DNA from 4 places in the Serratia sp. BNK-23 genome. Region 4 is predicted to be linked to each of the others. Evidence: riboswitches for the same ligand, from Rfam matches in the RefSeq annotation. Region 4 holds a riboswitch; each other region holds the start of a gene.
The links. Region 4 has a riboswitch for thiamine pyrophosphate ahead of thiM (hydroxyethylthiazole kinase). Riboswitches for the same ligand answer to the same signal wherever they lie in the genome.

Region 1 (7,473 bases), 580 kb from region 4:
AGCGTGCCGGAAAGCGTGTCGTATTTCAGCAGGTGCGCCAGCGTCTTGCTGTCGGTCAGATCGTTGATCGCCACCACTTCAAAATCGCTGCGCCCCAGCGCCGCGCGCAGCACGTTGCGCCCGATCCTGCCGAAGCCGTTAATGCCTACTCTCACCATGATGCACTCCTCATTTGTGGACTTTGCCTAAAATCTAGCGCCGACCAGAAGCGGCGTAAATGACGTTTACCAATCAATTTACGCCAAATTGCGCGCATGAAAGCGTTCGCGGTATTCGCTCGGGGTCAGCTGCAGTTTGCGCTCAAACACCCGCCGCAGGTTAAGGCCGTTGCCGAAGCCGGTGGCCAGGGCAATCTGCTCGATACCTTCCGCGCTCTGTTCGAGGCGCTGCCTGGCGGTATGCAACCGCCCCTCTTCAACGAATTTGGCGGGAGAAATGCCCGTCTCGCGGGTGAACACCCGGGTAAAGTTGCGCGGGCTCATCGCCACGCGCTCGGCCAACCGATCGACGCTGAGATCGTCGGCGAGGTTTTCCAGGATCCAGGATTGCAGGTCACGGATCGGCCCCGGCGATTTGGCCTGGTTGAGCGGATAGCGGCTGAACTGCGCCTGCCCGCCGGGGCGGCGCAGAAACATCACCAGGTCCTGTGCCACTTCGCGCGCCTGCACGAAGCCGTAGTCGTCCTCCACCAGCGCCAGCGTCAGATCGAAGCCGGAGCTGACGCCGCCGGAGGTCCAGATCGGCCCGTCCTGCACGTAGATTGGGCCGTTTTCGACCTGCACCCGCGGGAAGCGCGCCTGCAGCGTTTCCGCCAGCCGCCAGTGGGTGGTCGCCCGCCGCCCGTCCAGCAACCCGGCTTCGGCCAGCAGCAGTGCGCCACCGCAAACGGAAGCGATACGGCGCGCCTGCGGCGCCGCGCGGCGCAGCCAATCGGCGACCAGGGCGCCCTCTTCTTCGGTCGCCCCCTTGCCGGCGACGATCACGGTATCGCGCGGCAGGGCCGGATCGAGATCCGCCAGGCGATGATCGGCCAACAGGCTCAGCCCGGACAGACCGTGCACCACCCGGTGAGATTGCGTGGTGGCGACCGCGATCTGATACAGCGGCGTCTCGGCAGGGCTCAGGCGATTGGCCTGCATCAGGATATCGGCGATGCCCGCCGCTTCGAACAGCATGCCCCCTTCAGGGACGATAATCAGGAATGAGTGCATGGCAATAATATAAATAACAATCAAAACAGGCCAGGTGCCCACTGTATAAGAAAAGCCCCGTCGGTTCACCCTGCGGGTATAAAAAGCCCGCCGATAATCACCGACGGGCCAGGAAGGAACGGCCATCAGGCCTGCGGCAGGTTCACCCCGCCGGCGCGCGCCAATTGCGCCAGCAGCGCCGTTTGAAACGCCTCATCGTGCACCGCCGCGTGAGGTTCAAACCGCTGCTGGTGGTGCCAATAGCCGCCGGAAATCAGTGCCTGCGGTTCATCGCTGCTCACCAGCCACGCCTGCGTCACGTGTCCCAGCGCCAGATCGTCGGGCGCATCCGCGCCGCCCATTTTGGTCGGCACCCAGCCGGGATCGACCGCGCTGCTGATAACGCCGGGCCACAGGCGCGCCACGGCGGCGGCCAGCGCGGTGACGAACAGCTTGCTGTCCGAATAGGAGCCGGCTGCGCCGCCAAGCCAGTCCACGCCGTTCAGTTCCGCTACGCCGTCAAAGTGCATGCTGCTACTCAGGTAGACGATGCGATCGGGGCGTTCGATCAGGGCCGTCAGCAGATAGGGGGCCATCACGTTCACCGGCATCACCTGCGGCCCGGTGAACATGCCGGCGTTGTGGATCACCGCATTCGGGCGGCCAAGACGATTCACCTGCTCGGCGACCTGCCGGATCTGCTGCACCTCGGACAGGTCGCCAATCACCGCCTGCGCGCCTTGATCCAGCAGATCGCGCACCGCCTCCAGACGGCCGGGCGCGCGCGCATGCAGGATCACCTGATGCCCTTCCTCCAACAGCGTTTGCGCGGCGGCGCGCCCCAGCCCGTCGACCGAACCGGTAATGAAAATGCGTGACATGCCACTCCTCCGTTTAGCGCCAGCCGAGCGCCGGCGCGACATGGGTTAAAATCGATTCGATAACGTGGGCGTTATAATCCACGCCCAGCTGGTTAGGCACGGTCAGCAGCAGCGTATCCGCTTCGGCGATGGCCTCGTCCTGCGCCAGCTGCTCGATCAGCGCGTCCGGCTCAGCGGCATAGCTGCGGCCGAAGATCGCCCGGGTCTGCGCGTCGATATATCCCAGCTGATCGCCCTCTTTGCCGCTGCCGCCGAAGTAATTGCGATCCCGCTGATCCACCAGCGCGAAGATGCTGCGGCTCACGGAAACCCGCGGCTCGCGCGCATGGCCGGCCTCTTGCCAGGCGGCGCGATAGGCGCGGATCTGCTTGGCCTGCTGGATATGGAAGGGTTCGCCGGTCTCGTCATTCTTGAGCGTCGAGCTTTGCAGGTTCATGCCCAGCTTCGCCGCCCAGACGGCGGTGGCGTTCGAACCGGCGCCCCACCATATGCGATCGCGCAGCCCGGCGGAAAACGGCTCCGGCCGCAGCAGCCCAGGCGGATTGGGGAACATCGGCTGCGGATTGGGTTCGGCGAACCCTTCGCCGCGCAGCGCTTCCAGGAACACTTCGGTATGGCGGCGGGCCATGTCAGCGTCGGTTTCGCCCTCGGCCGGGGCGTAACCGAAATAGCGCCAGCCGTCGATCACCTGCTCCGGCGAGCCGCGGCTGATGCCGAGCTGCAGCCGCCCGCCGGCAATCAGATCCGCCGCGCCGGCGTCCTCCACCATGTACAGCGGATTTTCATAGCGCATGTCGATCACGCCGGTGCCGATCTCGATACGTTGGGTTTTGGCGCCGATGGCGGCCAGCAGCGGGAACGGCGATCCCAGCTGACGCGCGAAGTGGTGCACGCGAAAATAGGCGCCGTCCGCCCCCAGATCTTCGGCGGCAACCGCCAGATCGATGGACTGCAGCAGCGCATCCGCTGCGGAACGGGTGCCGGACTGGGCGGAAGGCGTCCAGTGGCCAAACGAGAGAAAACCAATCTTTTTCATCGGGCATCGTCCTCAAAGGCAAAATCATCGGCCTACAGTGACAAAAACCGCGCGCCTTGCGCCAGCAAAATCGCCCCCGATCGCACTAAACGAACCGATTGCCGCCGCGCCGCCCGGCGATTGTAATCAAAAAACAAATGTCGTATAACAGGCAGCTCCGAGGGGTGTCCTGTTACGGGCTGAGATGGCGCAAGCCGAACCCTTTGAACCTGATCTGGGTCATGCCAGCGAAGGGACGGTTAGGCAACAACGCAATCACCCGTTGCCTGTTCATACCTCAGCGTGCCCGGATCTCCACTGACTCAAGGAGGTCCCATGTCCATCACCACCCTGTTCGAAAGCGGTCTTTACGGCCGGTTGCGCCACCATGCCGGCAGCCACTGGCAGGACTACGTCGATCACCCGTTTCTGCAGCAGCTGGCCGCCGGCACCTTGCCTGAACGCGCTTTTCGCCGTTACCTGACCCAGGACTATCTGTTCCTGCTGCACTTCGCCCGCGCCTACGCGCTGCTGGTCAGCAAGCTGCGCACCCTGCCGGAGATGCGCGCCGCCACCGCCTCGCTCAACGGCATCGTCGCCGAGCTGCCGCTGCACGTGGCCTACTGCGCCGAATGGGGGCTAAGCGAAGCGCAGATCGCCGCCCAGCCGGAAGCGGCGGAGACCATGAACTACACCCGCTACGTGCTGGATATCGGCCATGCCGGCGACGCCCTCGATCTGTTGGCCGGTCTGCTGCCCTGCGTGGCCGGCTATGCCGAAATCGGCCTGCGGCTGCTGCACGATCCCGCCACCCAAATGGAGGGCAATCCTTACGCCTCCTGGATCCGCAACTACGGCGACGAGGGCTATCTGGCCGGCGTGCGCGCCGCCATTGAACTGCTGGAAACCGTCGGCCACCAGCGCGGCGCACAAAGCCGCTTTACCGAGCTGGCGCAGATTTTCACCACCGCCACCCAACTGGAGTCGGCATTTTGGCAGATGGGGCTGAACGCCTCATGACCTCTCCGCTTCTCCCGCCCGGTATCCAGGTGCGGGATCTCAGCCTGCGTTTCGGTCAGCACATCGTCTTCGACCGGCTGAGCTTCGACATCGCCGGCGGCAGCTTCGTCGCCCTGCTCGGCGCCAGCGGCGCCGGCAAAACCAGCCTGCTGAAGATCATCGCCGGCCTGGCGCATGCCAGCTCTGGTTCGGTGACCGGCAGCGACGGCCTGCCGATCGCCGGGCGCATCGCCTACATGGGGCAAAAAGATCTGCTTTACCCGTGGCTGACCATCGAAGAGAACGTCGCCCTCGGTTCGCGGCTGCGCGGCGAAACGCCGGATCGGGTTTGGGCGGCGCACCTGCTGGAGCGCGTGGGCCTGGCCGCGCATGGCCGCAGCCTGCCAGCCTCGCTGTCCGGCGGCATGCGCCAGCGCGCCGCCATCGCCCGCACGCTCTACGAACGCCAGCCGATCGTGCTGATGGACGAACCCTTTTCCGCGCTGGACGCCATTACCCGCGCCGAGATCCAGAGCCTGGCCGCCGAGCTGCTGGCGCAAAATACCGTGCTGTTGATCACCCACGATCCGATGGAAGCCTGCCGCCTGAGCCACCGGCTGCTGGTGCTGTCGCCCTGGCCGCTGGGCCTCGACGATACTCATCGCATCAGCGGGCTACCGCCGCGCGCGCCGGATGACGCCGACCTGCTGAAAAGCCAGGCCGAGCTGCTGCAGCAGCTGGTGAGGGCAGCACAATGAATAGTGCCCAAGAGCGTGGACTCACCCGCCTGCGGCGCGGGCTGACGGTATTCGTCGGCCTGCTGCTGCTGTGGTGGCTGGCGGCGCAAAGCGGCATCCCGGCCTTTCTGCTGCCCACGCCGGGCGCAGTAGCGCAGGCGCTGTGGGACGGGCGCGGCTATCTCGCCTGGCACACGCTGGTCACCGCTTCGGAGATCGTCAGCGGGCTGGTGCTCGGCGTGTTGCTCGGCGCGGCGCTGGCGCTGTGCATGATTTTCTCGCCGCGCCTGCAGCGCTGGCTGATGCCGCTGGTGCTCACCAGCCAGGCGATACCGGTGTTCGCCCTGGCCCCGCTGCTGGTGCTGTGGTTCGGCTTCGGCATGAGCGCCAAGGTGGCGATGGCGGTGCTGGTGATCTTCTTCCCGGTGGTGTCGGCCTTTTTTGACGGGCTGCGCCGGGTCAACAACGACTATCTCGATCTGGCGCGCACGATGCGCGCTTCGCGCTGGGCGCAGCTGCGGCACGTGCGGCTAATGGCGGCGCTGCCGGCCTTCGGCTCCGGCCTGCGCATGGCCGCCGCCGTCGCGCCCATCGGCGCCATCATCGGCGAATGGGTCGGCTCGGCCGAAGGGCTGGGCTATGTGATGCTGAACGCCAATGCGCGCATGCAGACCGACGTCTGCTTCGCCGCACTGTTTATTTTGGTGCTGATGACCGTGCTGCTGTGGGCCGCGGTGGATGCGCTGCTGCGGCGCCTGATCGCCTGGGCGCCGGAAAACGACTGATGATTGCAACCATAACCAGGGATAAAGGAACGACCATGATCAAACAAACCGTCTGCGGGCTGCTGCTCGGCGCCGCCCTCACCGGCCAGGCCGGCGCGGCCGACAAGCTGACGCTGGTGCTCGACTGGTACATCAACCCCGATCATGCGCCGATTATGGTGGCCGAGCAGATCGGCGCCTTCAAGGCCGCAGGGCTGGACGTCAAGATCGTGCCGCCGTCCGATCCGGCGCTGCCGCCGCGGCTGGTGGCCGCCAAACAGGCCGACCTCGCCATCACCTATCAGCCGCAGCTGCACTTCTTCGCCGATCAGGGCCTGCCGCTGATGCGCGTCGGCACGCTGATCAACACGCCGCTGAACACGGTGATCGCGCTGGATAAAAACATCACCTCGCCGGCGGATCTCAAAGGCAAAACGGTGGGTTACTCGGTCAGCGGCATCGAACAGGCGACGCTGGCCACCATGGTCGAACACGAGCATCTCAAACCGCAGGATATCAAGCTCATCAACGTCAACTTCCAGCTGACCAGCGCCCTGCTGGCGGGCCAGGTCGATGCGGTGATCGGCGGCTACCGCAACATCGAAGCGCTGGAGCTCAAGCTGCAGGGTAAAGAACCGGTGGTGTTCAACGTCGAAGATTACGGCGTGCCGGCCTACGACGAGCTGATCATCGTCGCCAACCGCGATGCGGTGAACGAGCCGAAAATCCGCAAATTCCTCGTCGCGCTGAAGCAAGGCAGCGACTACCTGCACGCGCACCCGCAGGACACCTGGTTGGCGTTCGCCAAGGCGCACCCGGAGCTGAATACCGAGCTGAACAAACAGGCGTGGCAAGCCAGCCTGCCGCTGTTCGCCCGCGATCCGGCCAAGTTGGATCGGGCCCGCTACCAGGCTTACGAACAGTTCCTGTTCGACAATAAGCTGATCAAGAAAACCACCCCGGTAGACCAGTACGCGGTGGAGCTGAACTGATCACGCCGAGGCGGCCGGCGGCGCCACCGTCACCTCGCCCTGGCCGCTGCGCTGCAGGGCCGCCTTCACCAGCCCATTGGCCTTGCAGCGTTCGATAAACGCGTTCACGTAGGCGGCGCCCTGCGTGTTTTGCCGCGGCACCGCCATCGCCTGGCGGATGGCGGTAAAATGTCCGTCCAGCACTCGGTAGCCGGGATGGGCGGCCGCGGCGGCCAACAGCGGTTGACGCACGCCGGCCGCCGCCTCCAGCCCCCGTTCGAAAAACAGCGCGATCGCCTCGGCGGAGGTTGCCGCCCGCACCAATTGCGCCTGCTGCAGCGTGCGTGATAAAAACAGATCGTACGCCGCCCCCTGCCCGACCGCGATGCGCACCTCCGGCCGGTCGAGCTGCGCCACCTCAGAGTAAGGCGCGTCGTTCGCCACCAGATAAGTCCCCTCGATGATCACGTAGGGTTCGCTGAAGGCGATTTGCGCCGCGCGCACCGGCTCGATGGCCATAAACGCCAGGTTCCAGGCGCCGCTGTCCAGATCGGCGAACACCTTGCCAGCCGCGTCATAGGTCACCAGCTCCAGCGCCACGCCCAGTTCGCGAGCCAGCGCGGCGGCCAGCTCCACCGAAGCGCCTTGCGGTTTGCCATCAGCCCCGGCCTGCGCCAGCACCGGATTGCCGTAGTTGATCGCCGCGCGCAACACGCCTTGCGGGGCCAGATCGTCGAGTACCGCTGCGGGGATTGTCTGCATACTTCCTCCTGAATGGCTGATGGATGCACCGTCGTGGCGCTCATTAAGCGTAGAGCGAAACCTCCGACCAGCAAGCTTTCGCCGCCGCGGCCGCCGTCGGCGTGATTAACGTCACACTATTGTCATAAAAATGTACAATAGCCGCCGCTCGTCG
Region 2 (7,473 bases), 2.0 Mb from region 4:
TGCTTGGTGATCGGGATGGAAATGCCGTAGGTGTCCACTTCCTGGAAGGCGTCGGTGCCGATCATCGAGGAGGGCACCTGACCGGTGATGCACACCAGCGGAATGGAGTCGAGTTTGGCGTCGGCGATGGCGGTGACCAGGTTGGTGGCGCCCGGCCCGCTGGAGGCGATGCACACCGCCGCCTTGCCGCTGGCGCGCGCCATGCCTTGCGCCATAAAGCCCGCGCCCTGTTCGTGGCGCGCCAGCACGTGGTGAATGCGGGTGCTTTGGCTCAGCGCGTCATACAGCGGCAGCGCGGCGCCGCCGGGAATGCCGGCGACGGTGGTGATGCCCTGACGCTCCAGCAGATGAACGATCAATTGTGCGCCGGTGAAGCTGGTGCCCGGTTGAGGCGTGCCCGAAGTTGCCATGTTCCTGTCCTTTCTCAAGGCCGGTGAGCTTTGCTGGGCAGGGTGCTAAAACAAGAAACCCCGCCCGGTTTGCGCCGGCGGGGTTTGGGAATCGATGCGTTGATTCGGACCCTACGGCGCATTGCCGACGACCACCACCACACGCACGACGACCACCGCGGCTGGTAGCGCGGTAACTAGTAGGGTCGAAGTCAGCGAGGATGCGATCACAGGGAACCTTATCATCAGTAAAAAAAGTCAGGTTTTTATAAAAACACAGGCGCAAAATTCGCACAACAGGTTTATTGGCGCAGCATAAAAAACGCGCGTCAGATCACGCTTTGCCCGAAATGCCCAGCACGCGCGCTTCGGGCGCGCTGCCGTCCAGCAGGGCCTGCGTCGGGCCATCGTAATAGATGCGGCCGTCGACCACCAGCAGCGTGCGCGGTGCGATGCGTGCGGCGTCGTCGAGGTTGTGCGACACCATCAGCAGCGTCAGGTTGCGCTGTTCGCATACCGTCTGCAGCAGTTGCAACATCTCGTTGCGCAGCGCCGGATCGAGCGCCGAGAAGGGTTCGTCGAGCAGCAGGATCGGCCGTTGGCGAATCAAACAGCGCGCCAGCGCGGCGCGCTGACGCTGGCCGCCGGAAAGTTGCGACGGCAGGCGCTCCAGATGCTCTTCCAGGCCGACCTGACGGGCGATGTGTTCTCGCTGTTGACGCTGCTGCGCAGTCAAGCGCAGACCGGGATCCAACCCCAACCCGATGTTCTGCGCCACCGTCAGGTGCGCGAACAGGTTGTTTTCCTGAAACAGCATCGACACCGGCCGCTTGGCCGGCGGCGTGGCGGTGTGGTCTTCGCCGTTCAGCAGCAGCCGGCCGCTGGCCGCCGGCAGAAAACCGGCGATCAGGCTCAGCAAGGTGCTTTTACCGGCGCCGCTGGGGCCGAGCACCGCGACGCGCTCGCCCGGCTGGATGCGCAGATCAAAGCGCATCGGCAGGTGGTCATACAGGTAGGTCAGTTTTTCAAGCGTCAGCATGGCGGCCCGGTAAGCGTTCAATCAGGGTAAACAACAGGAAGCACAGCAGCAGCAACAGCAGCGCGGTCACCGCCCCGTCGTTGCTGCGGTAGGCGCCAATCTGCTGATACAGGTAAAAAGGCAGGGTACGGAAATGCTCGTTGCCAAACAAGGCGACCACGCCGAAGTCGCCGATCGACAGCACGCAGGCGAAGGCCAGCGCCTGTGCCAGCGGGCGGCGCAGGGCGCGCAGCTCAATCAGCCGCAGCCGTCGCCAGCCGCGGATATCCAGCGACAGGCACAGCGGGTTGTAACGTTCGGCGAGGTCGCGCATTGGGTTCTCCAATACCTTCAGCGCATAGGGCACCGCCATCAGCGCATTGGTGAGGATCACTAGCGCATAGGGCGACTGCGGCAACCCCACGGTATCGCTCAGCAGCAGGAAGAAGCCGGTGGCCAGCACGATGCCCGGCATCGCCAGGATCACCATGCCGCTGAGCTCCAGCGCCTGGCCGCCGCGCAGCTGTTGCCGCAGTTTTAGCTCACGGCTGCTCCACAGCAGCATCATCGTGAGCGCCACGCACAGCAGCCCTGCGCCGAGGGCGATGCGCAGCGACGTGAACAGCGCCTGCCACAGCACCGGCTGGCGCAGCACGCTGACCATGGCCTGATTGGCGCCGTCGGCGATCACCGCCAGCAGAGGCGGCAGCAGCAGCAACAGTGCGGCGGCGATCAGCAGAAAATCGCCGACGCGTCGCCACAGGCTGTCATCCGGATTGCGCCAGCGCTGGGCGTGGGTATGCCCCACCGGCAATGCCTGGCTCAGGCGCTGACTGATCAACACCAGCCCGAGACAACAGCCCAGCTGGATCAGCGCCAGCATGGCGGCACGCCCCAGATCGTAGTCGTAACTCAGCGCCTGGTAGATCGCCAGTTCAATGGTGGTGGCCTGCGGCCCGCCGCCCAGCGACAGTACGGTGGCGAAGCTGGCGAAGCACAGCATGAAGATCAGCGCGCCGCTCGGCAGGATTTGGCGGCGCAGCGCCGGCCATTCGACGAAGCGGAACTGCTGCCAGCCGCTCATGCCCAGTTGGGCGGCCAGCTGGCGCTGCTCTACCGGAATGTTCTCCAGCGCCTGCAGCAACAGGCGGGTGGCCAGCGGTAGATTAAAGAACAGGTGCGCCAGCAGAATGCCCTGCAGACCGTAGGGCGAGAAACCATACTCGACGCCCAGCCAGCCGCACAGCGTCGCCAGCCAGCCCTGGCGCCCATAGACGCTGAGCAGGCCGAATACCGCTACCAGCACCGGCAGCACCAGCGTCATGGCGCACAGCCGCAGCAACAACTGCCGGCCGGGGAAACGGCGGCGATAGAGCGCGCGCGCCAGCAGAATGGCGGGCAGCACCGAAATCAGCGCCGACAGCAGCGCCTGCAGGAAGGTGAAGCGCACCACGTGCCACAGGTAACTGTCCTGCCACAGGCTGCGCCAGTCGCTGTCCGGCGCGTGACGCCACAGTGACCCCAGCGCCAGCGCGGCGATGAGCAGGATCAGGCCGGCGGCCAGCAGCCCCGGCCAGAGCCAGCGGGGGATCAGCGGCTGACGGCGGTTTGCCATGCCCGGATCCAACCGCCGCGTTGTGTGGCCACCTCTTCGGCGCTGTATTGCAGCGCGGTCTGCGGCACGTTCATCTGCTCAAAGCCGACGGGCAGCGGGGTGTTGATCACCGGGTACATCCAGTTGCCGGTCGGGATGGTGTTCTGGAATGCCGGCGTCACCATGAACCGCATGAAACGCTCGGCCAGCTCAGGCTGTTTGGCGGCTTTCAGCTTGCCGGCCACTTCCACCTGCAGGTAGTGGCCTTCGCTGAACGTGGCGGCGGCGTAAAGGTCTTTTTTCTCTTCGATCAGGTGGTAGGCGGGAGAGGTGGTATAGCTGAGCACCAGATCGCCTTCGCCTTTCAGGAACAGGCCGTAGGCTTCGCTCCAGCCTTTGGTGACGGTGACGGTCTTCTTCGCCAACTGCTGCCAGGCGGCCGGCGCCTTGTCGCCATACACTTTTTGCATCCACAGCAGCAGGCCGAGCCCCGGCGTGCTGGTGCGCGGATCTTCGTAGATCACTTTCCAGTTGCGGTCGCCGCTGACCAGCTCCTGCAGGCTTTTCGGCGGGTTCTTCAGTTTTTCTTTGTTGTAGACGAAGGCGAAGTACCCGTAGTCGTAAGGCACGAAGGTCGCGTCCTGCCAGCCGCCCGGCACCGTCAGCCTGGCGGTATCGACGCCGCTCGGCGCGAACAGGCCGGTTTGCTGCGCCGCCTGCAGCAGGTTGTTGTCCAGCCCCAGCACCACGTCGGCGGCGCTGTTCTTGCCCTCCATGCGCAGGCGGTTCAGCAACGAGACGCCGTCTTCCAGCGCCACGAACTTCAGTTCACAGTCGCATTCGGCCTCGAAGGCTTTTTTCACCGCCGGGCCAGGGCCCCAGTCGGCGGCGAAGGAATCGTAGGTGTAAACCGTCAGCGTCGGCTTGGCGAACGCCGGCGCGGCGCACAGCAGCAATAAGCAGGGCAGATATTTTTTGACCACGTTGCACTCCTGAAAAATAAGGGGGCAAGGGCATCTGAGGGGGCGAGGCGGCGTCGCCGGTTCGCTGGGCTCAAATCCCTCCGCCGGTATTGACCGGATCAGGTTCGACGGGTGTGCTCTCAGCGGAAAATCAGGCTTATTACGCGGCCCGGCTCTCCGCACCCCGTTGAGACGGCGCTATTGTAAAGATTAACCGACTTGGGCGAAAGGCGCTTATGTCTCCGGCGGGGCAAACCAGGCGGACTTGAAGTCGAACCAGCCGAGGGTGTTCATCCGCACGCCGCGCATGCTGCGCTGGCCGTGCAGCTGCAGCCAGTGGTGGAACAGCGGATGCAGCTGGTGGTTGCTGACCAGACGCTGGCAGAACTCCGCCAGCGGCAGACGGTTGGCGCGCCACAGCGCCGCGTCCTGCGCCAGATCTTCGTTCATGCAATGCTGCATCAGCGGCAGTTCGTACAGCGTGGCGAACAGCGAAAACTCCAGCGGCAGATAGAAGTTGGCGCTGCCAAGCCACAGATCGCTGCGCGCGTCGCCCTGGTGCCAGGTGGCGTAATCCACGCTTTGCACGATCAGGCGGATGCCGTGCTGCGCCAGCAGCGGCTCGATCGCCTGACGGATGGCGTGAAACTCCGAATGCTCATTGAAGTGGGTCATCGTCAGTTCGGTCAGCCCCGCCGGTTTGGGCTGCTGCGCCAGCGCGCGGTTGTGGTGCCAACGGGGCAGCAGGCCGTACGCCGGCGACCAGTAGCGTTGGTAGAGCGGCCCGGCGTGGCTCAGCAGCGAAATGGGATTGATCAATTCGCACAGCCAGCTGCGAATGGCGGGATCGGCGGCCAGCGGGGAGCGCCGGTCGAACAGCAGGAAATAGCAGCCCTCTTCCAGCCGGCTTTCCAGTTCGTTGTTGCCGGTTTCATCGCCCTGCAGCTGTACGCCGGAATGCACCAGTTCTTCGGAGAACTCCGGCAGCACCCAGATATTCACCTCGTCGATCAGCGCCCGGTAGCCAAAATAGTCGTCGAAGGCGTGGATCTTCATCTGGCTGGGGAGATTGCGCACTACGCGATAGGGGCCGGTGCCGATCGGATGGCGGGCGAAATCTGGTAGTTCGCGCCATTCGCGCGGCAGGATCATGGCGTGCACGCTGCCCAGCAGCCAGGGCAGCCAGTGGTCGGGGCTGCGCAGATGCACGTCAATCACGAATGGCGTCGGCGAGGTGACGCTCTCGATATGCGAGAACAGCGGTTGCGAGGTCAGACGCGAAAGAGAAGTAATGACGTCCGCCATCTCCAGCTCGCGGCCGTGATGAAAATGGATCGCCGGGCGCAGGTAAAATCGCCAGTGCAGTGGCGTCAACGCCTGCCAATGGTGAGACAGATCGGACTCCAGTTCCCCGTTTTCCTCATTTATGCGCGTCAGACCGTTGAAGATCTGGCGCGCCAGATGGGTTTCCGAACGCCGCAGCGCCGAGCCGGGCAGCAGGTTGTACAACTGCCGGTAGTAGAGCACCCGCAGGATGTGTTTCCCCTGGCGGAAGCTACGCCCCAGCTGTGACAGCAGCATCTGGCGCACCACGTTTTTGTCGCCCACCAGTTGCACCAGCTGATCGATGCGATCCTGTTCCAGCAGCTCCTCGGCCCGCTGTTGCTGCAGCGCCAGGCCGGTGTAGTGGAAGGTTAGCCGCGAACGCTTGCCGCGCCCCGATTCCGCCTGCCAGGTGAGCCAGCCTTCCCGCTGCATGGCGCTCAGCAGGGAGCGCACGTGGCGCCGCGAGCAGCTGAGCACCTCCGCCAGATCCTGCAGCGTGGTGTCGGTGGTTTCACCGTGGCAGCGCTGCCACAGGCGGATGAACTGCTGCTGCAATCTGGACGTGGACATAAAAGAGGAACGCTCCTGCTTCAACTCGTCAATTTTTCTTTCCCTATATTACGCCGATAATTTTCATCAATGAAAGGGGAGGGCGTAATCATGAAAGCTTTCTTATCCAGGCAGTTCTATCAGCGCTATTTCAGCGCGGTGCGCCGCCAGCGAGCCGACTGGCTGAGCGTGGTGCCCGAACAGGCGCGGCTGGCGATGCTGGCGCACCTGACGCAATGGGACATTAAAGAGATGACCGATAAGCAGTATCGCGAGCACCTGTAGGGGCTGCGGCAACAAGTTTCTGAGTAATGGTGCTGTTTCACCAGCCAGTGGGGTGACCCACTGGTTTTTTTATGCGCGGTCATGGCGATGCGCTTGCATTTTTCTCGCCGTGGCTTAAGGTTCTTTCTTCTGCTTTGAGGTCAGGGAAGACGATATGCAACGCATGAGCCGGTTGTCACTGCGCATTAACCCCATCTTTGCCGCATTCCTGCTGATCGCTTTTCTCTCCGGCATCGCCGGCGCGTTGCTGACGCCGACGCTCAGTCTGTTTCTGACCACCGAGGTCAAAGTGCGGCCGCTGTGGGTAGGGCTGTTTTACACCGCCAACGCCGTGGCCGGCATCGTGGTCAGTTTTCTGCTGGCCAAGCGCTCCGACACCCGCGGCGATCGGCGCCGGTTGATCCTGCTGTGCTGCCTGATGGCGGTCGGCAACTGCCTGCTGTTCGCCTTTAACCGCGATTACCTGACGCTGATCACCGCCGGGGTGCTGATGTCCGCCGTTGCCAACACCGCCATGCCGCAGATTTTCGCGTTGGCGCGGGAATATGCCGACAGCGAGGCGCGTGAGGTGGTGATGTTCAGCTCGGTGATGCGCGCCCAGCTTTCGCTGGCGTGGGTGATCGGCCCGCCGCTGTCGTTTGCGCTGGCGCTGAACTATGGGTTCACCGTGATGTTCCTGATCGCCGCCGCCACCTTCGCGGTTTGCGTACTGCTGGTAGGGTTTATGCTGCCTTCGGTGCCGCGTGCGGCGGAGAATAAGGAGCTGCAGGGCGGGATGTCTGCGCCGATCGCGCCCGCCAGTGCCTGGCGCAATCGCGATGTGCGGCTGCTGTTCATCGCTTCGATGCTGATGTGGACCTGCAATACCTTGTATATCATCGATATGCCGCTGTATATCACCGCCGATCTCGGGCTGCCGGAAGGGCTGGCCGGGGTGCTGATGGGCACCGCCGCCGGGTTGGAAATCCCGGCAATGCTGCTGGCCGGTTATTACGTCAAACGCTTCGGCAAGCGCAACATGATGCTGCTGGCGGTGGCGGCGGGCGTGCTGTTTTATCTCGGGCTGACGGTGTTGGCGACCAAGCCGGCCCTGATCGCGCTGCAGCTGCTCAACGCGGTGTTTATCGGCATCGTCGCCGGTATCGGCATGCTCTATTTTCAGGATTTGATGCCGGGCCGGCCGGGCGCCGCCACCACGCTGTTCACCAACAGCATCTCTACCGGGGTGATCCTGGCCGGGGTGCTGCAGGGCGTGCTGGTGGAGAATTTCGGTCATGGTTCGGTGTATTGGATGGCGGCGCTGCTGGCGCTGGCGGCGCTCGGGATGAGCGCCAAAGTGCGTGAAGTGTG
Region 3 (7,473 bases), 1.6 Mb from region 4:
TCGGCTTCCTGTACGCCGGCCTGATGATCTCCGCCGACGGCCAGCCGAAGGTGATCGAATTCAACTGCCGTTTTGGCGATCCGGAAACTCAGCCGATCATGCTGCGCCTGCGCTCCGATCTGGTGGAACTGTGTCTGGCGGGCGCCGAAGGCCGTCTGAACGAGAAGAGCTCTGATTGGGACGAACGCCCTGCCCTTGGCGTGGTGCTGGCAGCCGGCGGTTATCCGGGTGACTATCGCAACGGCGAGGTTATCCAGGGGCTACCGCAGCAGGAAAGCGCCGACGGTAAGGTCTTCCACGCCGGCACACGCTTGCAGGGCGATGACGTCGTCACCAGCGGCGGCCGCGTGCTGTGCGTGACGGCGCTGGGCGATACCGTGGCGCAGGCGCAGCAACGCGCCTATCAGTTGGCGGAAGGCATTCAGTGGCCAGGCAGCTTCTGCCGCAAAGATATCGGTTATCGCGCGATTGCGCGCGGCAAATAATTTGACCTTTCATGATAATGACCAGAGGCTCCGCAGTGCGGGGCCTTTTTTATAGCTGGTCTTCTTTCGGTTCCCAGCTGCAGAAATCGTCGTTCGCCACCAGCAGCAGCTCGCTGCCTTCGGGCGCTTCCAGCCAGGCGACGCTCACCGGCCGGCTGCTGCTGCGGGCGCGTTTTTCGATCCAGGCGATGGCGGAGGCATCCAACCCGGGTTTTAAGCGCTGCCCGTCGCAGGTTTGCACCTCGCCCTGCATCCAACGCCCCTGCAGCAATTTGACCTTGCCGGCGCGCAGCGCATTGCTCACTTCGAGGATCCGTCGCGCCTGATATTGATACAGGGCGATTTCATCGCGGGTCAGCGGTTCGCGGCGTGTCGCCAGCTGGCGCTGCATAAAGCTCACCGTGCCATCGTCGGCAAAGCGCAGCTGAATGGAATCTCGATCGCCGTCGGCGTCGTTACGTTTGATTTGGCGCAGCACGTCGCCCTGATAGGTGTACAGCGTGGTAATGGTACCCGGGCCGCGGTAAGGGCTGTAAACGCTGACCAACACTTGCGGACGATGTTGCTCATCGTCTTTACGCCACAGACGTATCACGCCCTGATCGGCCACGAAGCCGCTGGCGGTAAAGCTGGGGATATCGGAATGGAAACTGCAGGCGCTCAGGCCGACGGCGATGCCAACGGCCATAAGCGCCCGACGAGTAAACAAAAGGGGCGCCATCGCCCCCCTGTTTAATCTTTTCACCGAGGCGCGGTCTTATTTAACGGCGTCTTTCAGTGCTTTGCCAGAAACGAACGCAGGCACGTTGGCTGCTGCGATTTTGATTTCTTTGCCAGTCTGTGGGTTGCGGCCAGTGCGCTCGCTACGATGGTTTACTTTGAAAGTACCGAAGCCAACCAATTGTACTGCATCACCTTCTTTCAGAGACTCAGTAATTGCAGCCAGGGTGGATTCCAGAGCCAGTTTAGCTTGTGCTTTGGAAAGGTCAGCCTTGTCCGCGATTACATCAATCAGTTGAGTCTTGTTCATAAGTTATCCTTACAGTGTGTTTATCGTTTGCAAAGCATCGAGTGCGACGGATATGCCGATTGACAGCACTCTCCTGCATACACGCACCGATAGCCACTTTTTTTACGCCCCCCAAATGTAGACCAGACAGGGTGCGGATGTGAAGCCTTAAGGCATGACAAATCAGGCGTTAAATCACGTTTTGTTGCCTTATTGCGCTAAATTTATCCCGATGTTGCTGACGCCCGCCTCCCGCAGGTCGGATCGCAGCCCCTTGATCAGGTCTATATCGCGCTCTTCACAGGCGTCCAACAGGCGGAAAATTTCCCATTGAATGTCCCATTCTTCCTCTACCGCAGGCAAACTTTCCAACTCTTCGTCGGTCATTTCCTTACCGGCTTGGGTCATTTCCAACATCGCCACGGTGCGAATCGATGTTTCACTGATGGCGATGGCGTGCTCCAACGTCTCCCCGCCGAGCCGCGAATGGATCAGTTCCCCTAATGCGATACAGGCATCAATTGCCGGGTAAACGCCGTAAAGATCGTAATCTTCCGCCGACGGAATCGCCTCTTCCAACTTCTCGAGCTGGCTGTCGAAGTTGACCTTGGCGTCCTTCACCACCAGCGTTTCCCACACCAAATCCAGAATGCGGCGATAAACCGCCGGATCGCCGAACTCGGTCTGTTTGCAGAACATCTGGTAATTCGGGTACATACGCTCGCACAAACTGGCCATAAAGGTCAAATGTTGCCAGCCCTCGAGCCGTTCCAGACGTAAATGAATCGGGTTACGTAGCATGCTTTACTCTCTTACGCGTTATCTGCGGCGCAGTGTACCCGAAATCGCTCATGGCGACACCTCCGGATGCTGCTGCAACCACCGCTGAAACGCCGGACGGCGCGAAGCGATGGCGTCGGCCCAACGGGTCGGCTCCGGCAAACGGTAGCCCGCCATGCAGCGCTGCACCCACGCCAGCGCGCTGTCGGCGCCCACGCGGTGACCGGTAGAGATGAACAGCGGGTTGCAACGCGCCTTGCTACGCCATACCCAGCCCAGCTGTTCTCCCTTATCTTCCAACGGCGACAGCGCGCCGACGGCGGCGTCCAGCGGCGCGAATTTGCCGCACAGGCGCTTCTTGGCCACGCCGATGGTCGGCACATCGACCAGCAGGCCGAAATGGCTGGCGACGCCGAGGCGCCGCGGATGTGAAACGCCGTGCCCATCGACGAAGATCAGCCCCGGTTTTTGCCGCAGCTGCCCCCAGGCGGCCAACAGCGCCGGGTATTCGCGAAACGACAGGAAACCCGGGATATAAGGCATGACGGTGGCGATGCGCGCCACCTGATACTCCACCAGCTCCAGCGACGGATAGCGCAGGATGGCGATGGCTGCGCGCGTCACCGCGCCCTCTTGCTCGAAGCCCACATCGGCGCCGGCGATGAACGCCGGCGGTTCGGCCGGCAGCTCGTCGTAGCGAATGACTTCAGCGGCGCGCCGCAGCTGTTCGGCGCGCAGAGCCGCCATATCGGTCACATCGGATCCTTAACGGTGGTATTTCGCCGACTGCGCGTGCACCGCCTCGACGAAGGCCCCGGCGTGCTCCGGCGGCACATCCTGATGGATGCCGTGGCCCAGGTTGAACACATGACCGTTGCCGTGGCCGAAACCGGCCAGAATGGTCTCCACTTCTTCCGCGATGCGCGCCGGAGAAGCATAAAGCATCGACGGATCCATATTGCCCTGCAGCGCCACTTTGTCGCCTACGCGACGGCGCGCGTCGGCGATGTCGGTGGTCCAGTCCAGCCCCAGCGCATCGCAGCCGGTGGCGGCCATCGCCTCCAGCCACTGCCCGCCGCCTTTGGTGAACAGCGTTACCGGCACGCGGCGGCCGTCGTTTTCACGCAGCAAGCCATCGACGATCTTGTGCATGTAGTGCAAAGAGAACTCGCGGTAATCGCGCCCGGTCAGCACGCCGCCCCAGGTGTCGAACACCATCACCGACTGCGCGCCGGCCTTGATCTGGGCATTGAGGTAAAGGATCACGCTGTCCGCCAGCTTGTCCAGCAACAGGTGCAACGTGGCCGGCTCGGCATACATCATCTTCTTCAGCTTGGTGAATGCCTTGCTGCTGCCGCCCTCAACCATATAGGTAGCCAGCGTCCACGGGCTGCCGGAGAAGCCGATCAGCGGCACTTCGCCCTTCAGCTCGCGGCGAATGGTGCGCACCGCGTTCATCACATAGCCCAGCTCCACTTCCGGATCGAACACCGGCAGTTTGTCGACGTCGGCGCGGCAGGTGACGGGGGAGCTGAAACGCGGGCCTTCGCCGGCTTCAAAGTACAGGCCGAGCCCCATGGCGTCGGGAATGGTGAGAATGTCGGAGAACAGGATGGCGGCGTCCAGCGCGTAGCGGCGCAGCGGCTGCAGCGTAACCTCGCAGGCCAGCTCCGCGTTCTTGCACAGCGACATAAAATCACCGGCCTGGGCGCGAGTCGCCTTATACTCCGGTAAATAACGACCGGCCTGGCGCATCATCCATACGGGGGTCACATCCACCGGCTGACGCAACAGCGCGCGCAGGTAACGATCGTTCTTCAACTCAGTCATTTATGGGGCTCCCTTAATAATCTGCCGGCCATTGTACATTATTCTGCCCGGCACAGCGCCACGGTGTCCTCAATCAAGCGGCGCGCCACGGTGCCGGGCGGCGGCAACAGCGGCAGTTGGTCGTAACGATACCAGCCGGCATTGAGCAGCTCCTTGGGATCGTGACGAATCTCACCCTGGTGGTAATCGGCCATAAAGGCCATCATCAGCGAGTGCGGAAACGGCCAGGGTTGTGACGTGACGTAGCGCAGGTTCTTGATTTCAATATTGCTCTCTTCCATCACTTCGCGCGCTACCGCTTGCTCCAGCGTTTCGCCCACTTCAACGAAACCGGCCAGCACCGTGTGAATGCCGCCGCGATGGCGCACGTGCTGCGCCAGCAGGATCTGATCGTCGCGCCGAATGGCGACGATCACGCAGGGCGCGATCTGCGGGTAGTAGCGCTCCTTGCAATGGCCGCACAGGCAGGCGCTTTCGGTGCGGCTGAGGTGCATCTCATGGCCGCAGTAGCCGCAATAGCGATGGGAGCGGTAGAAATCCGCCAACTGCACGCCGCGCCCGGCCAGCTGGAACAGACCACGATCCTGATCCAACAACTGACGCACCGACCCCATCTCCCGCGGCATCGCCTGGCGCACCAGCCAGACCGGCGCGCCCTCCCACTCACCGATGGTGCGCGCCATGTGGCCCTGCAGCCCGAGGGCGGCGGCGGTCCCCGACGGCAATTCACCGTTCGGTAACCAAAGTTTGCTTTCATGGCTGACGATCCACCAGCCGTTTTCATTGCCCGTTAATGCAAGTTCCATATCGTTGTTGCACAACCTCAGCTTCACTGGCACTCTACAAATCGGCTTTGTTACATTTTAATAACTTACCGGTTACTTTTGTTACTTACACGGAGTCAAACATGCTCAACCGTTTGGAAAGGCTGACTCAGCGCGTTGGCGGTAGTAATGAATTAGTTGATCAATGGCTTCAGGCCCGCAAGCAGTTGCTGGTCGCCTACTGCACGCTGGTAGGCCTCAAACCGAATAAAGAAAAGCATACGCCGCTGAATGAAAAAGCGCTGGAGAACTTTTGCCATAACCTGGTGGATTACCTCTCCGCAGGGCATTTTCATATCTATGACAGAATTATCAAACAAGTGGAAGGCGCAGCCAGTCCGAAAATGTCGCTGGCGGTGAACATCTACCCCAAGCTATGGGCCAATACCGAACAGATCATGGCGTTCCACGATCGCTATACCGAAGTGGATATCGATCAGGAGGTTTGTCTGGAATTCCATCAGGCCTTGTCGGATATCGGCGAAACGCTGGCGGCGCGCTTTGCGCTGGAAGATAAGCTGATCCTGCTGGAAGCGGAAGCCACGCAGCAACCGCTGCCGGACCAGGCGCTGGATCCGGCGCGTTAAAATTTTATAGTTTTTTTTCTTATCCCTCCTATACTGGGGGGCATCTTGTCGGAGTGCCTAGCGCCTGATTTGTTCATCGAATCAGCCAGGCTGAGACCGTTAATTCGGGATCCGCGGAACCTGATCGGGTTAATACCCGCGAAGGGAACAAGAGTAATCTATCGCCACAGACACGGCCTTCCCCTTGCGGGCGCCCTGCCTTATCGGCCACCATCATTACTCCCTCCGAGCTCCAGACAAGCAACTTTCCCAACCCAACACACTGGTAGGAACTTGCTATGTCTAACGTTAATCCACCGCGCGCCCGTAAAGCGCAACGCGAAGCCGCCCAGCAGTTTATCGACACCCTGCAAGGCATGGCTTTCCCAAACTCACGCCGCATCTACCTGCAGGGTTCGCGCCGCGATATCCAGGTGCCGATGCGTGAAATTCAGCTCAGCCCGACCCTGGTCGGCGGCAGCAAAGATAACCCGCAGTATGAACAGAACGAGGCGATCCCGGTGTATGACACCGCCGGCCCGTACGGCGATCCACAGGCCGAGCTCGACGTGCACGCCGGCCTGGCCAAGCTGCGCGCCGGCTGGATCGACGCACGCGGCGATACCGCCACCCTGAGCGGCGCCAGCTCCGGCTTCACCCAGCAGCGGCTGGCGGACGAAGGTCTCGATCACCTGCGTTTCGAACACCTGCCGCTGCCGCGCAAAGCGCTGCCGGGCAAGTGCGTAACCCAGTTGCACTACGCCCGCGCCGGCATCGTCACCCCGGAGATGGAATTCATCGCCATCCGTGAAAACATGGGGCGCGAACGCATTCGCGGCGAGGTGCTGCGCCACCAGCATCCGGGCCAGGGCTGGGGCGCCAACCTGCCGGACAACATCACGCCGGAGTTCGTGCGCCAGGAAGTGGCCGCCGGCCGCGCTATCATTCCCGCCAATATCAACCACCCGGAGGCGGAGCCGATGATCATCGGCCGCAATTTCCTGGTGAAGGTGAACGCCAATATCGGCAACTCGGCGGTCACGTCGTCGATCGAAGAAGAAGTGGAGAAACTGGTGTGGTCCACCCGCTGGGGCGCAGACACCGTGATGGATCTCTCCACCGGCCGCTATATTCACGAAACCCGCGAATGGATCCTGCGCAACAGCCCGGTGCCCATCGGTACGGTGCCTATTTATCAGGCGCTGGAGAAGGTCAACGGCGTGGCGGAAAACCTCACCTGGGAGATGTTCCGCGATACGCTGCTGGAACAGGCGGAACAAGGGGTCGACTACTTCACCATCCACGCCGGCGTGCTGCTGCGCTACGTGCCGATGACCGCCAAACGCCTGACCGGCATCGTGTCGCGCGGCGGCTCGATCATGGCCAAATGGTGTCTGTCGCACCATCAGGAAAACTTCCTCTATCAGCACTTCCGTGAAATCTGCGAGATCTGCGCCGCCTACGATGTCTCGCTGTCGCTCGGCGACGGCCTGCGCCCCGGCTCGATTCAGGACGCCAACGACGAAGCCCAGTTCGCCGAACTGCATACGCTGGGCGAGCTGACCAAAATCGCCTGGGAATACGACGTGCAGGTGATGATCGAGGGCCCGGGCCACGTGCCGATGCAGATGATCCGCCGCAACATGACCGAAGAGCTGGAACACTGCCACGAAGCGCCGTTCTACACCCTCGGTCCGCTGACCACCGACATCGCCCCGGGCTATGACCATTTCACCTCCGGCATCGGCGCGGCGATGATCGGCTGGTTCGGCTGCGCCATGCTGTGTTACGTCACGCCGAAAGAACACCTCGGCCTGCCGAACAAAGAGGACGTCAAACAGGGCCTGATCACCTACAAGATCGCCGCTCACGCCGCCGATCTGGCCAAAGGCCATCCGGGCGCGCAGATCCGCGATAACGCCATGTCCAAGGCGCGTTTCGAATTCCGCTGGGAAGATCAGTTCAATCTGGCGCTCGAT
Region 4 (7,473 bases):
CTGTCGCCGTTCCTCGGCCCCGGCGCGGTCATCGCCCAGGTGATCGGCGTGCTGGTCGGGGTGCAGATCGGCCTTGGCCATATTCCGCCGCAGCTGGCGCTGCCCGCGCTGTTCGCCATCAACGCGCAGGCCGCCTGCGACTTTATTCCGGTCGGCCTGTCGCTGGCGGAAGCCAAACAGGACACCGTGCGGGTCGGCGTGCCTTCAGTGCTGGTTGGCCGCTTCCTGACCGGCGCGCCGACGGTCCTGATCGCCTGGGCCGCCTCGGCCTTCATTTATCAATAATGTGATCCCCAGGGAGACGTTTATGCACACCATTTTTCACACCACCATCACGCAGATCGGCGGCTGCGCCCGCGACGCGTTGCTGGACAACATGCTGATCACCTTCCGTGAAGGCGCCCCGGCGGATATCGAAGAGTTCTGCTTCATCCACCGCCACGGCGCAACCGCCGGCGAGCTGCAGGTGGGCGGCGTGATGGAACTGGCGCAGCGGCGCTACGCCATCACCGCCGTCGGCAGCGTCGCCACGCAGAATCTGCGCGAGCTGGGCCATATCACCGTGCGCTTCGACGGCGAAGCCGAAGCCGAATTTCCCGGCTCGATCCACGTATCCGGCCCGACGCCGACCGATATCCCGTTGGGCAGCACGCTGTCATTTATCGCATAAGGAGTAGACCATGTCTGAAGTAGCTGTAGTGATTGGCGGCGGCCAAACGTTAGGCGCCTTTTTGAGCCACGGGCTGGCGCAGGCCGGTTATCGGGTGGCGGTGGCCGATCTGAACGCCGACAACGCCAGTCTGGTGGCACAGCAGATCAACGAAGAGTACGGCACAGGCAGCGCCTGCGGTTTTCAGGCCGACGCCACCGACGAGCAGAGCGTGATCGCGCTGGCGGCGGCGGTTGACCGGGCGTTCGGCCAGGCCAACCTGCTGGTGTACAGCGCCGGCATCGCCAAGGCGGCACCGATCACCGATTTCCCGCTGGGCGACTTCGACCGCTCGCTGCAGGTGAACCTGGTGGGCTATTTCCTCTGCGCCCGCGAGTTCTCGCGCCTGATGATCCGCGACGGCATCGCCGGGCGCATCATCCAGATCAACTCCAAGTCCGGCAAGGTCGGCAGCAAGCACAACTCCGGCTACAGCGCCGCCAAGTTCGGCGGCGTGGGGCTGACGCAGTCGCTGGCGCTCGATCTGGCGGAGTACGGCATCACCGTGCATTCGCTGATGCTCGGCAACCTGCTGAAGTCGCCGATGTTCCAGTCGCTGCTGCCGCAGTACGCGCAAAAACTGGGCATCGCGCCGGATCAGGTGGAGCAGTACTACATCGACAAGGTGCCGCTGAAGCGCGGCTGCGACTACCAGGATGTGCTGAACACCCTGCTGTTCTACGCCAGCGACAAGGCCTCTTACTGCACCGGCCAATCGATCAACATCACCGGCGGCCAGGTGATGTTCTGACGCCACCGGCGCCCCCTTCCGCGGAAGGGGGCGTAAGGAGAACCCCATGACACAAGCTTTGATCGCCTTCGCGCTGCTGGCCTGGCTGCTGCAAATCGCCTTCGGCTGGTGGCAACTGCAGCGCTTCAACCGCGCCTTCGACGGTTTATGCCGGCTGGGCGCCGTCGGCGTCGGCCGTTCCGGCGGCCGTTTCCGCCCGCGGGTGGTGCTGGCGCTGGCCTTCGACGCCGATCGGCGGGTGTGCGGCAGCCTGTTGCTGCGCGGCCTGACCGTTTTCGCCCGGCCCCGCCCGCTGCCTCATTTGCACGGTTTGCATCAGCGGGATTTGCGCCCAGATGTGATCTTCCCCGAGGATCGCGCATGCCAGTCTGCACTATCGTTAGCGATTGAACCCAAATCGTGATATTTTCACATTAAAAGACATTACCTTTCATAGTGAATTATTCAGCGAGGGGAAATGCCCAACTCTTGTGAACGGGAATCGCGATGAAACCAAAGCAGCGGCAGTCCGCTATCCTTGAATATCTGCAGCGGCATGGCAAAACGGCAGTGGACGCCCTGGCCGAGCATTTCTCCACTACCGGCACCACCATCCGCAAGGATCTCACCCTGCTGGAAGAAGAAGGCGAGGTGATCCGCACCTACGGCGGCGTGGTGCTCAGCCGCGACGACGGCGATCAGCCGATCGACCGCAAAACCCATATCAACACCGAGAAAAAACGCCAGATCGCCAGCGCCGCCGTGGCGCTGATCGCCGACGGCGACTCGCTGATCTTCGACGCCGGCAGCACGGTGCTGCAGATGGTGCCGCACCTGGCACAGTTCAACAACATCACGGTGATGACCAACAGCCTGACCATCGTCAACGCGCTGGTGGAGCTGGACAACGATCAGACCATCCTGATGCCCGGCGGCACCTACCGCAAAAAATCGGCCTCGTTCCACGGCAGCCTGGCGGAATCGGCGTTTCAGCAATTCAGCTTCGACAAGCTGTTTATCGGCGCGGACGGCGTCGATCTCAACGCCGGCGTCACCACCTTCAACGAAGTGCACAACGTCAGCAAGGCGATGTGCGAAGCCGCCAGCCGCATTATTCTGTTGGTAGACTCCTCGAAATTCGGCCGCAAGAGCCCGAACGTGGTGTGCGAGCTCAGCGCCGTCGATACGCTGATCACCGACCGAGACATCAATCCCGATTACCTCGCCGCCCTGCAGGCGAAAGGCATCAATATTATTCTGGTAGGAGACCCCGATGAGTAACGCCAACGCCCTGCTCGCCTTTGCCCGCGAAACGCTGGAGATCGAGCTGACCGAAGCGCAGCGCCTGCTGGCACGCCTAGATGACAACTTCGTCTGCGCCTGCGAGCTGCTGCTGAACTGCCGCGGCAAAGCGGTGATTTCCGGCATCGGCAAGTCCGGCCATATCGGCAAGAAGATCGCCGCGTCGCTGGCCAGCACCGGCACGCCGTCGTTCTTCGTGCATCCGGCGGAGGCGCTGCACGGCGATCTCGGCATGATCGGCGCCGACGACGTGGTGGTGTTCATCTCCTATTCCGGCCGCGCCAAAGAGCTGGATCTGATCCTGCCGCTGCTGGCGGAGAACGGCATTCCGGTGATCGCCATCACCGGCGGCAAAGAGTCGCCGCTGGCGCTGGCCGCCGCCTGCGTGCTGGATATCGGCGTTGAGCGCGAAGCCTGCCCGATGGGGCTGGCGCCGACCTCCAGCGCGGTCAACACCCTGATGATGGGCGACGCCCTGGCGATGGCGCTGATGCGCCAGCGCGGTTTCAATGCGGAAGACTTCGCCCGCTCGCACCCGGGCGGCAGCCTGGGGGCGCGCCTGTTGAACCGCGTGCATCACCTGATGCGCACCGGCGATCGCCTGCCGCGCGTGAGCGAAAGCGCCAACGTGATGGAAGCGATGCTGGAACTGAGCCGCACCGGGCTCGGGTTGGTGGCGGTGTGCGACGCGCAGCAGCGGGTAGTGGGCGTATTTACCGACGGCGACCTGCGCCGCTGGCTGGTGAAGGGCAACAGCCTGCAGGATCCGCTCAGCCCGGCGATCACCCGCCCCGGCTATCGGCTGCCGGAGCAGTGGCGCGCCGGCGAAGCGCTGGAAGCGCTGCACGAACAGCACATCAGCGCGGCCCCGGTGGTCAACATGGACGGCGTGCTGGTGGGGGCGCTCAACCTGCACGATCTGCATCAGGCCGGCATCGGCTGATCAACGCCGGGGGCGGCATCGTCAGCGCCCCCGGTCAGATCATTTCCAGTCGGGATTGTTCTCGAACTGCTGCTTAAGCAGCGCTTTCATGTCGTCATCCGGCTTGCCGAGCCACTGGTACTTGGCGTATTTCTTCGGATGATCGACGGCTTCCGGCCGATCTTCCACTTCCACCCGCACGCCCCAGGCCTGGGATTTGTCCGCGCTGAACGCCACGATCAAAAAGTTGTTGCCGCAGTCGTGCGGCTTGCACAGGTTGCCGACCAGATACTCTTTGCCCTTCCAGCTCAAGTTTTGCGCCGGCGTAGAGGTGCCGACGCCCTTGCGCGCCCAGCCCGGCATCCGCGCCTGGCCTTTGACCATGTTTTGCCAACTGGCCTGATACCCCGGCTGCTGAATCAAATCCGACGTGGTGACGATCTGCTGGGCAAAGCTGCCCGCGCTGAAGCTGAGCAGTGCGCCGAAGAGGGCGCAACGCAGCGCCTGGTGTCCCGTCATAGTCCTTCTCCCTAGGTTAAATCAGGTTTCGCCCATAAAACCGGGCCTGAACTAGTCAGACCACGGTTGCGGCAAAAAGTTGGCTCACCACCAGGCGTGAAAATGATGCACCGGCCCAATGCCGTGCCCCACTTCCAGCGTATCCGCCTGTTGCAGCGCTTGTTGCAGGTAGTCCTTGGCGGCGGCCACCGTGGCCGCCCAGTCGGCATGGCGCGGGCGCAGCGCCGCCAGTGCAGCCGAGAGCGTGCAACCGGTGCCGTGGGTATGGCGGGTGGCGACGCGCGGCGCGGTAAAACGCTGCTCGCCTTCGGCGGTAAACAGCCAGTCCGGGCTCTCGCTTTCGCTCAGGTGGCCGCCCTTCATCAGCACCGCCCGGCAGCCCATCGCCAGCAGCGCCCGCCCCTGCTCGCGCATCTGCGCTTCATCTTCCGCCGGCGCGCACGCCAGCAGCGCCGCCGCTTCCGGCAGGTTCGGCGTAATGATCGACACCAGCGGCAACAGCTCGCGCCGGATAGACTCTACCGCCTCCGGCGCCAACAGCGGATCGCCGCTTTTCGCCAGCATCACGGTATCCAGCACCACAAATTCCGGCCGGTAATGGCGCAGACGTTCGGCCACCGCCTGCACGATGTCGGCATTGGCCAGCATGCCGATCTTGACGCTGTCGATGCGCACGTCGCTGAACACCGAGTCCAGCTGCGCGGCGACGAACGCCGGATCGATGTAATACACCGACTGCACGCCGCGGGTATTCTGCGCTACCAGCGCGGTGATCACCGAAGTGCCGTAGGCGCCAAGCGCCGAGAAAGCTTTCAGATCGGCCTGAATGCCGGCGCCGCCGCTGGGATCGGTGCCGGCGATGGTCAGCGCGTTAATACGTTTCATCACAGATCCTCCCCGCGCAGTTGATACAGGGCGTCGAGGAACGCCGGCGTAAAGCTGCCCGGCCCGGCGGCCTGCCTGGCCGCGAGGCCGCCGCAGTGTGACATCACCCGACAGGCGGTCGCCACGTTGTCCAGGCGATCGCCCGGCAGGGCGCAAAACGCCGCCGCCACCGCCGACAGCGCGCAGCCGGTGCCCACCACCCGCGTCATCAGCGGGGAGCCGCCTTCGATCGCCCAGTCGCGTTGGCCGTCGGTGACGTAATCCACCGCGCCGGTGACCGCCACCACCGCGCCGCTGCGCCGCGCCAGCTCACGCGCGGCGGGCAATGCCGCCAAGGAATCGTCGCCGCTGTCCACGCCGCGGCCGCTGGCCAGCAACCCGTTGAGCGCCATGATTTCCGAGGCGTTGCCGCGTATCGCCGCCGGTTGCTCGTCCAGCAGCTGTTTAGCGAAGGCGGTGCGGTAGGAGAGCGCGCCGACCGCCACCGGATCCAGCGTCCAGGGCTTGCCGGCCTGATTGGCGGCGGCCACCGCCGCCCGCATCGATTCGGCGCGCAGCGCATTGAGGGTGCCGACGTTGATCAGCAGGCCGTCGGCCAGCGCGCTGAACTGCGCCGCCTCTTGCGGCTCCACCACCATCGCCGGGGAGGCGCCGAGCGCCAGCAGCACGTTGGCAGTCAGCGATTGCACCACTTCGTTGGTCAGGCAGTGGATCAGCGGAGGCCGCTGTTGGAATTGGGTCAGGCAGGCCGCGGCGCGGGCGCCGGGTAGTGCATCAGGTCGAGCGATCATATTCCTCCCAACCGGCGTTCAAGAAGGCGGCGCCGGTTGAGCGGCCGTGACTTCCCTACGCTGGCATTATCCAGATCAGGTAATACGGGTATTTCTCAGCCTTCACGCAGAAGGGCACCCCGAGTCATGAAAATCAATAGGTTGTGATCAACGTTGCGTTAATCCCTGCAGGGGATCATGCCAGCGGCGGCGCGGACAAACAAGCGATTAAATTGGCTCGCGCCTAAGCGATGCTTCCCTCTTTTCCCGCCAGATACAGGCTCAGCACGCCGGGCAGCTCCGCCAGGGTAAACGCCACGTTCTGCGGCGCCGTTTTGAAGATGTGGTGCAAGGTGCCGGCCACCAGGCTTTGCAACAGCCGGGTTTGCTGCAGGAGCTCCGCTTCGGCGGTCTCGGGGCGGCGCAGCTGCAGCACTCGGGCGATCAGCGCCAGGAAGCTGGACTTTTCATCCGGCAGGTTCATTTCCCGCATCACCGGCAGGTAGTCGGCGTGCTCGCGCAGGTACTGCGCATAGGGAGAAAACAGTCGCTGGATCACCTCTTCAGCGGAGAGGCGCCGCCACTCGTCGTCGCTGGCCAACGCCATGTCGCGCACCAGCGCCTCGATCGATTCGGTGTGCCGATCCGCCAGCGCCTTGATCACCGCGTGGCGATCGGGAAAAAAGTGATACATCGAGCCGATGGAGGTTTTGGCGTGCTTGGCGAGCCGCTGCATGCTGAGCGCCGCCAGCCCGTCCTGCGCCACGATCGCCGCCGCCGAATCCAGAATGGTTTGTACGCGTTGCCGCCCTCTTTCCTGCTGCGGCTCCCGCCCGGTGATGTGTTCGTCGATTTGCATATTCGTTTCTGCCCGCTGTCATCAACGCATTATACCCATTTGCCGCCGCGAAGGCAGGGTGACACAAAAAACTAGATTAACTCCTCTAGTTTAGAGTAGAGTATTTATTCTAGTTTCTCCTTGCGCAAGCGTGGGGAAGACAAACAGTGACCTCACTCACTGAAAAAGAGTCATTCCATTCGGCCCGTCGACCAAGCCAATCGCCAGAGAAAGCCCTATGCCCGACAAAAAACTGCTTATCACCTGCCTGACCGCGCTGCTGCTCACCGGGTGCTCACCGGCACCGTCCATGGTGGTGTTCGGCGCTTCGTTCCCCGACTGGCTGTTTTGCCTGTGCGGCGGCGTGGCGGGCATGGTGGCGATCCACCTGCTGCTGCGCACCCCGGAAAAACGCGCCTGGCTGGCGCCGCAGCTGCTGACGTATCCGGCGCTGACCGCGCTGATCGCCATGCTGACCTGGTTACTGGTTTTCCCCCACTGAGACTGACGCCATGACCCAACCACAAACCTCCAACAAGCGCAGACTGCTGGTGCTTACCATCCTGGCGTTGACGCTCATCGTGGCCGCCGTCGTCGTCTGGCGGGTGGAAAACGCCCCCACTACCGACGATGCCTACGCCTATGCCGACACCATCGACGTAGTGCCGGAGGTGAACGGCCGCATCGTCGAGATGCCGATCCGCGACAACCAGGAAGTGCGGCAAGGCGATCTGCTGTTCCGCATCGATCCGCGCCCTTACCAGGACGCGCTGGCGGCCAGCGAAGCGCGCCTGATCA

Region 1: it holds a riboswitch for thiamine pyrophosphate, as region 4 does, so the genes downstream of both, tenA (thiaminase II) here and thiM (hydroxyethylthiazole kinase) in region 4, are expected to answer to the same signal.
Region 2: it holds a riboswitch for thiamine pyrophosphate, as region 4 does, so the genes downstream of both, thiB (thiamine ABC transporter substrate binding subunit) here and thiM (hydroxyethylthiazole kinase) in region 4, are expected to answer to the same signal.
Region 3: it holds a riboswitch for thiamine pyrophosphate, as region 4 does, so the genes downstream of both, thiC (phosphomethylpyrimidine synthase ThiC) here and thiM (hydroxyethylthiazole kinase) in region 4, are expected to answer to the same signal.

What each region holds. Positions count from the first base shown of each region.
Region 1 covers NZ_CP179900.1:1,703,846-1,711,318, reverse strand. Annotated here, with positions in the region: gene gap (type I glyceraldehyde-3-phosphate dehydrogenase) at 1-158, opposite strand, end outside; gene ACMGF9_RS08040 (GlxA family transcriptional regulator) at 237-1,211, opposite strand; gene ACMGF9_RS08035 (SDR family NAD(P)-dependent oxidoreductase) at 1,337-2,071, opposite strand; gene ACMGF9_RS08030 (LLM class flavin-dependent oxidoreductase) at 2,085-3,107, opposite strand; TPP riboswitch at 3,258-3,360, shown strand; gene tenA (thiaminase II) at 3,423-4,106, shown strand; gene ACMGF9_RS08020 (ABC transporter ATP-binding protein) at 4,103-4,843, shown strand; gene ACMGF9_RS08015 (ABC transporter permease) at 4,840-5,607, shown strand; gene ACMGF9_RS08010 (ABC transporter substrate-binding protein) at 5,643-6,578, shown strand; gene ACMGF9_RS08005 (transporter substrate-binding domain-containing protein) at 6,579-7,319, opposite strand.
Region 2 covers NZ_CP179900.1:4,229,541-4,237,013, reverse strand. Annotated here, with positions in the region: gene ilvB (acetolactate synthase large subunit) at 1-410, opposite strand, end outside; gene ivbL (ilvB operon leader peptide IvbL) at 522-635, opposite strand; gene thiQ (thiamine ABC transporter ATP-binding protein ThiQ) at 724-1,428, opposite strand; gene thiP (thiamine/thiamine pyrophosphate ABC transporter permease ThiP) at 1,415-3,022, opposite strand; gene thiB (thiamine ABC transporter substrate binding subunit) at 2,998-3,984, opposite strand; TPP riboswitch at 4,042-4,160, opposite strand; gene sgrR (HTH-type transcriptional regulator SgrR) at 4,198-5,859, opposite strand; gene sgrT (glucose uptake inhibitor SgrT) at 5,950-6,123, shown strand; gene ACMGF9_RS20155 (sugar efflux transporter) at 6,278-7,473, shown strand, end outside.
Region 3 covers NZ_CP179900.1:4,681,928-4,689,400, forward strand. Annotated here, with positions in the region: gene purD (phosphoribosylamine--glycine ligase) at 1-485, shown strand, start outside; gene ACMGF9_RS22270 (DUF1481 domain-containing protein) at 535-1,206, opposite strand; gene hupA (nucleoid-associated protein HU-alpha) at 1,243-1,515, opposite strand; gene ACMGF9_RS22280 (YjaG family protein) at 1,705-2,295, opposite strand; gene nfi (deoxyribonuclease V) at 2,344-3,030, opposite strand; gene hemE (uroporphyrinogen decarboxylase) at 3,040-4,104, opposite strand; gene nudC (NAD(+) diphosphatase) at 4,143-4,910, opposite strand; gene ACMGF9_RS22300 (Rsd/AlgQ family anti-sigma factor) at 5,012-5,515, shown strand; TPP riboswitch at 5,555-5,679, shown strand; gene thiC (phosphomethylpyrimidine synthase ThiC) at 5,794-7,473, shown strand, end outside.
Region 4 covers NZ_CP179900.1:1,127,604-1,135,076, reverse strand. Annotated here, with positions in the region: gene ACMGF9_RS05370 (PTS glucitol/sorbitol transporter subunit IIB) at 1-285, shown strand, start outside; gene srlB (PTS glucitol/sorbitol transporter subunit IIA) at 308-670, shown strand; gene srlD (sorbitol-6-phosphate dehydrogenase) at 681-1,460, shown strand; gene gutM (transcriptional regulator GutM) at 1,507-1,863, shown strand; gene srlR (glucitol operon DNA-binding transcriptional repressor SrlR) at 1,947-2,720, shown strand; gene gutQ (arabinose-5-phosphate isomerase GutQ) at 2,713-3,684, shown strand; gene ACMGF9_RS05340 (inhibitor of vertebrate lysozyme family protein) at 3,724-4,182, opposite strand; gene thiD (bifunctional hydroxymethylpyrimidine kinase/phosphomethylpyrimidine kinase) at 4,267-5,067, opposite strand; gene thiM (hydroxyethylthiazole kinase) at 5,067-5,858, opposite strand; TPP riboswitch at 5,894-5,990, opposite strand; gene ACMGF9_RS05325 (TetR/AcrR family transcriptional regulator) at 6,082-6,696, opposite strand; gene ACMGF9_RS05320 (YtcA family lipoprotein) at 6,914-7,177, shown strand; gene mdtN (multidrug transporter subunit MdtN) at 7,188-7,473, shown strand, end outside.